2 regions of the Microbispora sp. CA-135349 genome follow, and region 1 is predicted to be linked to the other one. Evidence: riboswitches for the same ligand, from Rfam matches in the RefSeq annotation. Region 1 holds a riboswitch; the other holds the start of a gene.
The links. Region 1 has a riboswitch for thiamine pyrophosphate ahead of ACQPZZ_RS01190 (purine-cytosine permease family protein). Riboswitches for the same ligand answer to the same signal wherever they lie in the genome.

Region 1 (3,795 bases):
CCCGGGTTCGCCACCCTCGCCGAGCGCATCGCCGTGATGATCGACGAGGCGGCTCCCGACCCGGCGCGCGCCAGGGAGCTGTTCGTCCGGGGCATGGAGCACGAGCTCGCGTTCTGGGACGTCCCCTGACCGCGCGGGTTAGTGTGAAGGCATGCCGGAGCTGCCCGAGGTCGAGGCGCTCGCCGAGTTCCTCCGCGAGCACGCCGTCGGCCATGCCGTCGTCGGCGTCGACGTGACCGCCATCCAGGCGCTCAAGACCGTGAACCCGCCCGTCACCGCGCTCGCAGGGCTGCTCGTCACCGGCGTGGCGCGGCGAGGCAAGTTCCTCGACGTCGACTGCGACGGCCTGCACTTCGTCACCCACCTGGCCCGGGGCGGCTGGCTGCGCTGGCGCGACGACCTCACGGGCGCGCGGCCGGTGCGGCCGGGCAAGGGCCCGCTCGCGGTCCGGGTGAGGCTGTCGCCGGGCGAGGACGGCCGCGCCCCCGGGTTCGAGCTGACCGAGGCCGGCACGCAGAAACGCCTGGCCGTCTACGTGGTGCGCGATCCCGGGGAGGTCCCCGGCATCGCGGGCCTCGGGCCCGACCCGCTCGCCGAGGAGTTCACCCCGGACCTGCTCAAGACGATCGTGGGCGGCAGCCGCGCGCAGATCAAGGGCCTGCTGCGGGACCAGAAGGTGATCGCGGGCATCGGCAACGCCTACTCCGACGAGGTGCTGCACGTCGCGAAGATGTCCCCCTTCAAGGTCGCCGGCACGCTGACCGACGGCCAGATCGCCGATTTGCACGACGCGATCGTGAGCACGCTGCGGGACGCGGTCGGGCGGGCCAGGGGGCTGGCCGCCAAGGACCTCAAGTCGGAGAAGAAGTCGGGCCTGCGCGTGCACGGCCGTACGGGCGAGACGTGCGAGGTGTGCGGCGACACGATCAGGGAGGTGTCGTTCGCCGACTCGTCGCTGCAGTACTGCCCGGCCTGCCAGACCGGTGGCAAGCCGCTGGCCGACCGCCGGCTGTCGCGCCTGCTGAAGTAGCGCCGCTGAAGTAGCGTCGGCGACCACCGAGGATCACAGCTGCAGGTCCGGGCCCGGGCACGGGTGTCGTGCCGCCACAATGGGCGCATGACATTGCCGGAAATCACCCCTGACGCCCTGCCCGACGACGCGTACCTGCTGGACGTCCGCGAAAACGAGGAGTGGGTGGCCGGCCACGCCCCCGGCGCCGTTCACATCCCGCTCGGTGAGCTGCAGGTGCGGCTGGACGAGGTGCCGCACGACCGGCGGGTGTACGTGGTCTGCCGGGTCGGCGGCCGGTCGGCGCACGCGGCGATGTGGCTCAACCACATCGGCAGGGACGCCGTCAACGTGGACGGTGGCATGCAGTCCTGGGCCGCGGTCGGACGCCCGATGGTGAGCGAGACTGGCGCGGCGCCCTACGTCGCGTAGAAACCCAGGCCGGCGCGGGCAGCGGGCGGCGTGGGAACCAGGCCGGCGCGGAAACAGGCGGCGCAGGCTTAGGAGAACGGTCAAAGTAGTGCCATAATCGCAAAGACATCATCAATACTCGCGGGAGCTCGGGCGTGACCGGGCTGAGAGGGCGGATCGAAGTCGTGCCGCCGACCGCATGAACCTGTCCGGATAATGCCGGCGTAGGGAGCGTGTGATGACTTCTGCCGTCGTCGACGACGCGCACGCGGAGGTTCCGCTCACCCTGGACGAGGCGGCCCCGAGAAATCTGGGCCTGCTCGATCAGGGGGCGTTCTGGGCCAACCTCGGGGTGAGCCTTCTCGGCTTCTCCGGGGCGCTGTTCCTGCTCGACCCGCTGGGCGGGAAGCCGCTCACGTTCACCGCCGCGGTCCTGGCCGCCGTCGTCGGCAGCCTGGTCGGGACGGCGATGGTCGGCCTGGCCGCGATCCCCGGCACGCGGACCGGCCGCCCCGCGATGGTGCTGCTGCGCGGCCTGTTCGGGGCCCGGCTCTCGTACATCCCGACCGTGCTGAACATCGTGCAGATGCTCGGCTGGGGCGCCTTCGAGCTGTGGGTGATCGCCAACGGCGCGCAGGCGCTGTTCGGCACGGCGGTGCCGTACGCCGTGTGGGCGGTCGCGGCGGGCGCGCTGACGATCGCGCTGACGATCCGGCCGCTCGGCGCGCTGCGGCTGCTGCGCCGCTACGTCACCGCGGGCGTCGTGATCGCGATGATCTGGCTGTCGGTCGCCCTGTTCGCTCAGGGGCCGTCCGTGGGGGGCGGCTCCTGGGACGCCTTCGCCCCCGCGGTCGACTACGTCATCGCGCTGTCGGTGTCGTGGGTGCCGATGGCGGCCGACTACGCCAGGCACTCGCGGTCGAGCGGCGCGGCGTTCACCGGCGTGGTGGCGGGATACACGATCGCCCAGGTTGCCTGTCTGGCCCTCGGCATCGCCGCGCTCGCCCTGGTCGGCAACGACGAGAACAAGGTGTGGGATCCGTTCGTGGCCGCTCCTCTCGGGGTCGTGTTCTTCGGCATCCTGGTGCTGCGCGAGGTCGACCAGTCGTTCGCGAACGTCTACTCGACGACGGTGTCGATCCAGAACCTCGCCCCGCGCTGGGACCGCCGGGTGATCTCGGTGGTGATCGGCGTGCTCACCACGCTGATCGCGCTGTTCGCCGACGTGAACTCCTACGGCGCGTTCCTGAGCGTGATCGGGGCGGTGTTCGTGCCGATGTTCGCCGTCCTCGTGGTCGACTACTTCCTGCTCGGCGGGGCCGCCCGGTGGAACACGGCAGAGGACGCCCCCTCCCGCTGGCTCATGGTCGCGCCGTGGATCCTCGGGTTCGCGGCGTACTGGATCGTGACGTCCACCCCCACCGTCGGCTGGTGGGACGGGTTCTGGACCGACGTCCGCCTCGCTCTCGGGTTCGTCCACCAGCCCTGGATGAACGCCGCGCTCGCCGCCTTCCTCGTCGCCGCGCTGGTGACCGCGGCGCTGTCCGTCCCGGCCCGCCGCCTGCGGTCGCGCCGTTAGAGGGGGCCTGCCTCTCACCCCAGCCGGCTTCGCCCTGGGGCCGGCGTGTTTCCCGGGCCGGTGTGTTTCTCGGGCCGGCTTCTCACCCAGAGGCAAGCGAGTTGCAAGACGACGCCCCAAGACTGCCGCTCAGGGAAAGGCCCGCTCCGGCCTTCACCGTCAGAGAGGCCGTGGGGGCAGTGCAATTCGGGGTTCTGGGTCCTTTCGAAGTGCGGGACGGCGAGGTGCCGGTCGGCGTCGGAGGCCCGCGGCAACGGGCCGTCCTGGCCCGGCTGGTGCTCGCCGCCGGCGCGGTCGTCTCCACGGACACATTGATCGAGGACCTCTATCACGGCAGGCCGCCGGCCACCGCACTCGAGTCGATCCACGTCTACGTGTCGAACCTGCGTCGTGTCATCGAACCGCAGCGGGCGCCGCGCACCCCTCCCCGGCTCCTTGTCGCGAAACGCCCGGGCTATCTGCTCGCCACCTCGGACGTCGACGCCCTGCGGTTCGGCGGGCTCGTCGCCTACGCGGAACGCAGGCCACCCGCCCGGGCGCTCGCGCTGCTCGACGACGCGCTGGGGCTCTGGCGCGGCCGGCCGTACGCCGACTTCGCGGGCGAGCTCTGGGCCGTCACCGAGGTGAACCGCCTCCACGAGCTGCGTCTGGTCGCCGTCGAGCGCCGCGCACAGGCACAGCTCGACCTGGGCCGGCCCGAGGCGGCGATCCAGGACCTGGAGGCCGAGACCGGGGAGCATCCGCTACGCGAACGGCTGTGGTGGCTGCTGGCCCTGGCGTACTACAGGACCGGCCG
Region 2 (3,795 bases), 2.8 Mb from region 1:
AGGTATACGGAGGCCATGCCACCCCGGGCGATCCGGGACTCGACGCGGTAGCGCCCGTCGAGCAACTGCCCCACGAGCGGGTCGGTTAGCGTCGTGTCCACTCGCCAAAGTTTACGGGTGATTTGCCGCCTGGCGTGTTCCCGAATCCCAAACCGAGACCTATTCGGGCGCCGTCCCGGCCGTCCGAAAAGCCGTGCCGTTTGCGAAAACCGGGCTTACCAGACCTGGATTCCGCCCCTTCCCGCCGCCCGGGGAACAGCCCGGAACGGTCCCGGGACGGACGGGCGGGAAAGGAGGAGCGGCGGGGTTCAGGACGGGCGGCCGGGGGAGGACGCCTCGGCGTAGCGCCGGCGCGGGATCCGCCCGGCGAGACGGGCCAGCCTCCCGGCCGTGACCGCCTGCCGCATGGCGGCGGCCATCAGGTCCGGCCGGTGCGCCCGGGTCACCGCGCTCGCCAATAGCACGGCGTCGCAGCCCAGCTCCATCGCCAGCGCGGCGTCGCTGGCCGTGCCGACGCCGGCGTCGAGGATCACCGGAACCGTGGCGGCCTCGACGATCAGCTCGATGCTGTGCGGGTTGCGGATGCCCAGCCCGGAGCCGATCGGGGCGCCCAGGGGCATCACGGCGGCGCACCCGGCGTCCTGGAGCCTGCGGGCCAGCGCCGGGTCGTCGCCGATGTACGGCAGCACCACGAAACCGTCGGCGACCAGCCGCTCGGCGGCGTCGAAGGTCTCGATCGGGTCGGGCAGCAGGGTCCGCTCGTCGGCGATGACCTCCAGCTTGACCCAATCGGTCTCCAGCGCCTCGCGGGCCAGGCGGGCGGTCAGCACGGCCTCCCCGGCGGTGAAGCAGCCCGCCGTGTTCGGCAGCACCTTGATGCCGCGTGCGCGCAGCACGTCCAGCACCGAACCGCGCGACGCCGGGTCGAGCCTGCGCATCGCGACGGTCGTCAGCTCGGTGCCGGACTCCTCCAGCGCCTGGTCGAGCACCTCCAGTGACGGCGCGCCGCCGGTGCCCATGATGAGACGCGAGGTGAACTTCTCCCCGCCCAGCACGAAGACGTCGTCGGTCATGCTCATCCTCCCTGTACGGCGGTCAGCACCTCGACGCCGTCCCCGTCCGCCACATAAGTGGAGTCCCAGGCGCTCCGGCTCACCACCTCGCCGTTCACCGCAACCGCGACCCCTGACGTGAGGGACGTGAGGGTCCGTACGGCGTCGCCGACCGTGGCGCCGTCCGGCAGTTCGGCCGCGCCTCCGTTGATCGTGACTTTCACTCGCTGAATCTCCCTGGATCGCAGAATCCGGCGACGGAGGGCGCCTCGCCGCCGGTCAGGAACGCGGCGACGGCGTCGGCGGTGATCGGGGACAGCAGCACCCCGTTGCGTCCGTGCCCGGTCGCCGCGAACACGCCGGGCGGCCCCGCCGGGCCGATGAGCGGCAGGTTGTCGGGCGTGCCGGGGCGGAAGCCGACCGTCGTCTCGGTCAGTTCGAGCTCCGTGATGCCGGGCACCAGTTCGCGGGCGTCGCGCAGCAGCTCGTACACACCGCCGGCGGTGACCCGCGCGTCGTACCCCAGCTCTTGCGACGTGGCCCCCAAAGTGATCTCGCCGTCGCCCCGGGGGACCAGGTAGGCGGGGGAGCCGTGCACCAGCCCCCGGACGCACCGGCTGAGGAACCCGCGGGGCCCGCGCAGCCGGAGGATCTCTCCCTTGATCGGGCGTACCGGCAGGCCGGGCAGCAGGGACGCCGACCACGATCCGGCCGCCACGACGACCTGGCCCGCGGCGACGGCGGCGCCGGACTCCAGCCGCACGGACGGGCCGCCCGTCCCGGAGTCGTCGATCCCGGCGACGCGCTCGGTCACCAGCGTTCCGCCCGCCTTTTCGAACGCCGTGAGCAGGGCGCGCACGACCCTGCGGGGGTTGACCCAGGCGTCGTCGCGGGCGAGTAGCCCGCCCCGTACGGAGGGGGAGAGCATGGGCTCGAAGGAGCGGCACTCGCGCCCGGTGAGCCGCTCGACCCGCAGGCCGAGCGTCCGCTCGAAGGCCGCGAGGTCGTCGAGGTAGGCCATGTCGTCCGCGCCGCGGGCGACCTCGAGCGTGCCCTCGGTGCGGTAGTCGAGGTCGGCGCCGGTCTCGTCCTCCAGTTCCGCGCGGAACGCCGGCCACGCCGCCAGCGAGGCGAGGCCGAGCCGCAGCAGCGGCTCCTCCGTGTAGGTCACCTCGCTGACCGGCGCGAGCATCCCGGCCGACGCGTACGTGGCGCCGCCTCCGGGTGCGGGGTCCACCACCGCCACAGACAGGCCCCGCCGCGCCGTGCGCCAGGCGGCGGCCAGGCCGGTCACGCCGCCACCCACGATCACGACGTCGTAGCCGGACTGGGCATCGGATGGCGATGTGCGGGACACAGCGCTCCCTTCGCCGGCATTACCCGGATCAGGTCGGGGCGGTCGAGAGCCTCGCGCTCTCCTCTCAGCCCGGTCCGCCGGGCTCCCGCGCGTCTTACGCCCACCAGCGTAGTACGTCGCCCATAACGGCCTATCGCCGGACCGGCGGCCGTCGCACGCGAACGTCCGGACCCGGGCGGTCCGGCGGGTACGCGGCGTTTCCTCACAACGCAGGCCCCCGCGAAAGTGCGCGTCAATTGCCCAACTCGTTATGGGGGGCCCGTTGGCCAGGGCCCCGGTTGACAATCTATGGTCAAGCTGTGGATCACGTCGTGGTGGTGGGTGCCGGCCTGGCCGGCGTGCGAAGCATCGAGGCGTTGAGGGCCCGTGGATTCACCGGCCGCATCACGCTCATCGGCGAGGAACACCATCGCCCCTATGACCGGCCCCCGCTGTCGAAGGCGGTGCTGCTGGGAGGCACCGACTCGACCGTGGTCGACTCCGATCTCGACGCCCTCGACGTGCGGCTGTGCCTCGGCACGGCGGCCAAGGGCCTGCGTGACGGCGTGCTGGAGACGACCGAGGGCGAGCTGGACTACGACGGCCTGGTCATCGCCACCGGCGCCACGCCGATCCGCCTGCGCGGCGAGGGCGTCCAGCACGTGCTGCGCACGATCGACGACGCGCTGGCGCTGCGCGAGCGGCTGGTCCCCGGCGCCCGCGTGGCCGTCGTCGGGGCCGGCTGGATCGGCGCCGAGGTCGCCACGGCCGCGGCCAGGGCCGGTTGCCGGGTGACCGTCGTGGAGGCGGGGGAGAGCCCGCTCGCCGTGGCGCTCGGGCCCGCCGTCGGCAGCCACACGGCCTCCTGGTACGCGCGGGCGGGCGTCGAACTGCTTCTCGGCGCGATGGTCGGCACCGTGGACGCCGACGGCCTCACGCTCATGTCCGGCGCCCGGGTGCCGGCCGACGTGATCGTCACCGGCGTCGGCGTGCGCCCGGCCGTCGACTGGCTGAAGGGCTCGGCCGTCCGGCTCGACGACGGGGTGGCCGTCGACGAGCACCTGCGCACGTCGCTGCCCAACGTGGTGGCGGTGGGCGACTGCGCGAACTGGTGGTCGCGCAGGTTCCGCACCCGGCTGCGGGTCGAGCACTGGGACACCGCGCTCCAGGCTCCCGACACCGCCGTCGCCACCCTGCTGGGCGAGGAGGCGGTCTACGACCCCGTGCCGTACTTCTGGTCGGAGCAGTTCGGTCACATGGTGCAGTTCGCCGGTCATCGGGAGGCCGGTGACCGCGTGCTGCTGCGCGGCGACCCGCGTACGGACGCGAAGTGGGCGGTGTGCTGGCTGACGGCGGAGGACCGGCTCGCCGCGGTGCTCACCGTCGACCGGCCGCGCGACGTGGTGC

Region 2: linked by a shared signal. The riboswitch ahead of thiO (glycine oxidase ThiO) and the one ahead of ACQPZZ_RS01190 (purine-cytosine permease family protein) in region 1 are both predicted to bind thiamine pyrophosphate.

Annotation. Positions count from the first base shown of each region.
Region 1 covers NZ_CP192001.1:243,724-247,518, forward strand. The annotation lists gene ACQPZZ_RS01175 (TenA family protein) at 1-129, shown strand, start outside; gene ACQPZZ_RS01180 (Fpg/Nei family DNA glycosylase) at 152-1,030, shown strand; gene ACQPZZ_RS01185 (rhodanese-like domain-containing protein) at 1,118-1,441, shown strand; TPP riboswitch at 1,552-1,668, shown strand; gene ACQPZZ_RS01190 (purine-cytosine permease family protein) at 1,659-2,999, shown strand; gene ACQPZZ_RS01195 (BTAD domain-containing putative transcriptional regulator) at 3,209-3,795, shown strand, end outside.
Region 2 covers NZ_CP192001.1:3,054,900-3,058,694, forward strand. The annotation lists gene pknB (Stk1 family PASTA domain-containing Ser/Thr kinase) at 1-101, opposite strand, end outside; gene ACQPZZ_RS14365 (thiazole synthase) at 309-1,073, opposite strand; gene thiS (sulfur carrier protein ThiS) at 1,076-1,276, opposite strand; gene thiO (glycine oxidase ThiO) at 1,273-2,409, opposite strand; TPP riboswitch at 2,398-2,508, opposite strand; gene ACQPZZ_RS14380 (NAD(P)/FAD-dependent oxidoreductase) at 2,709-3,795, shown strand, end outside.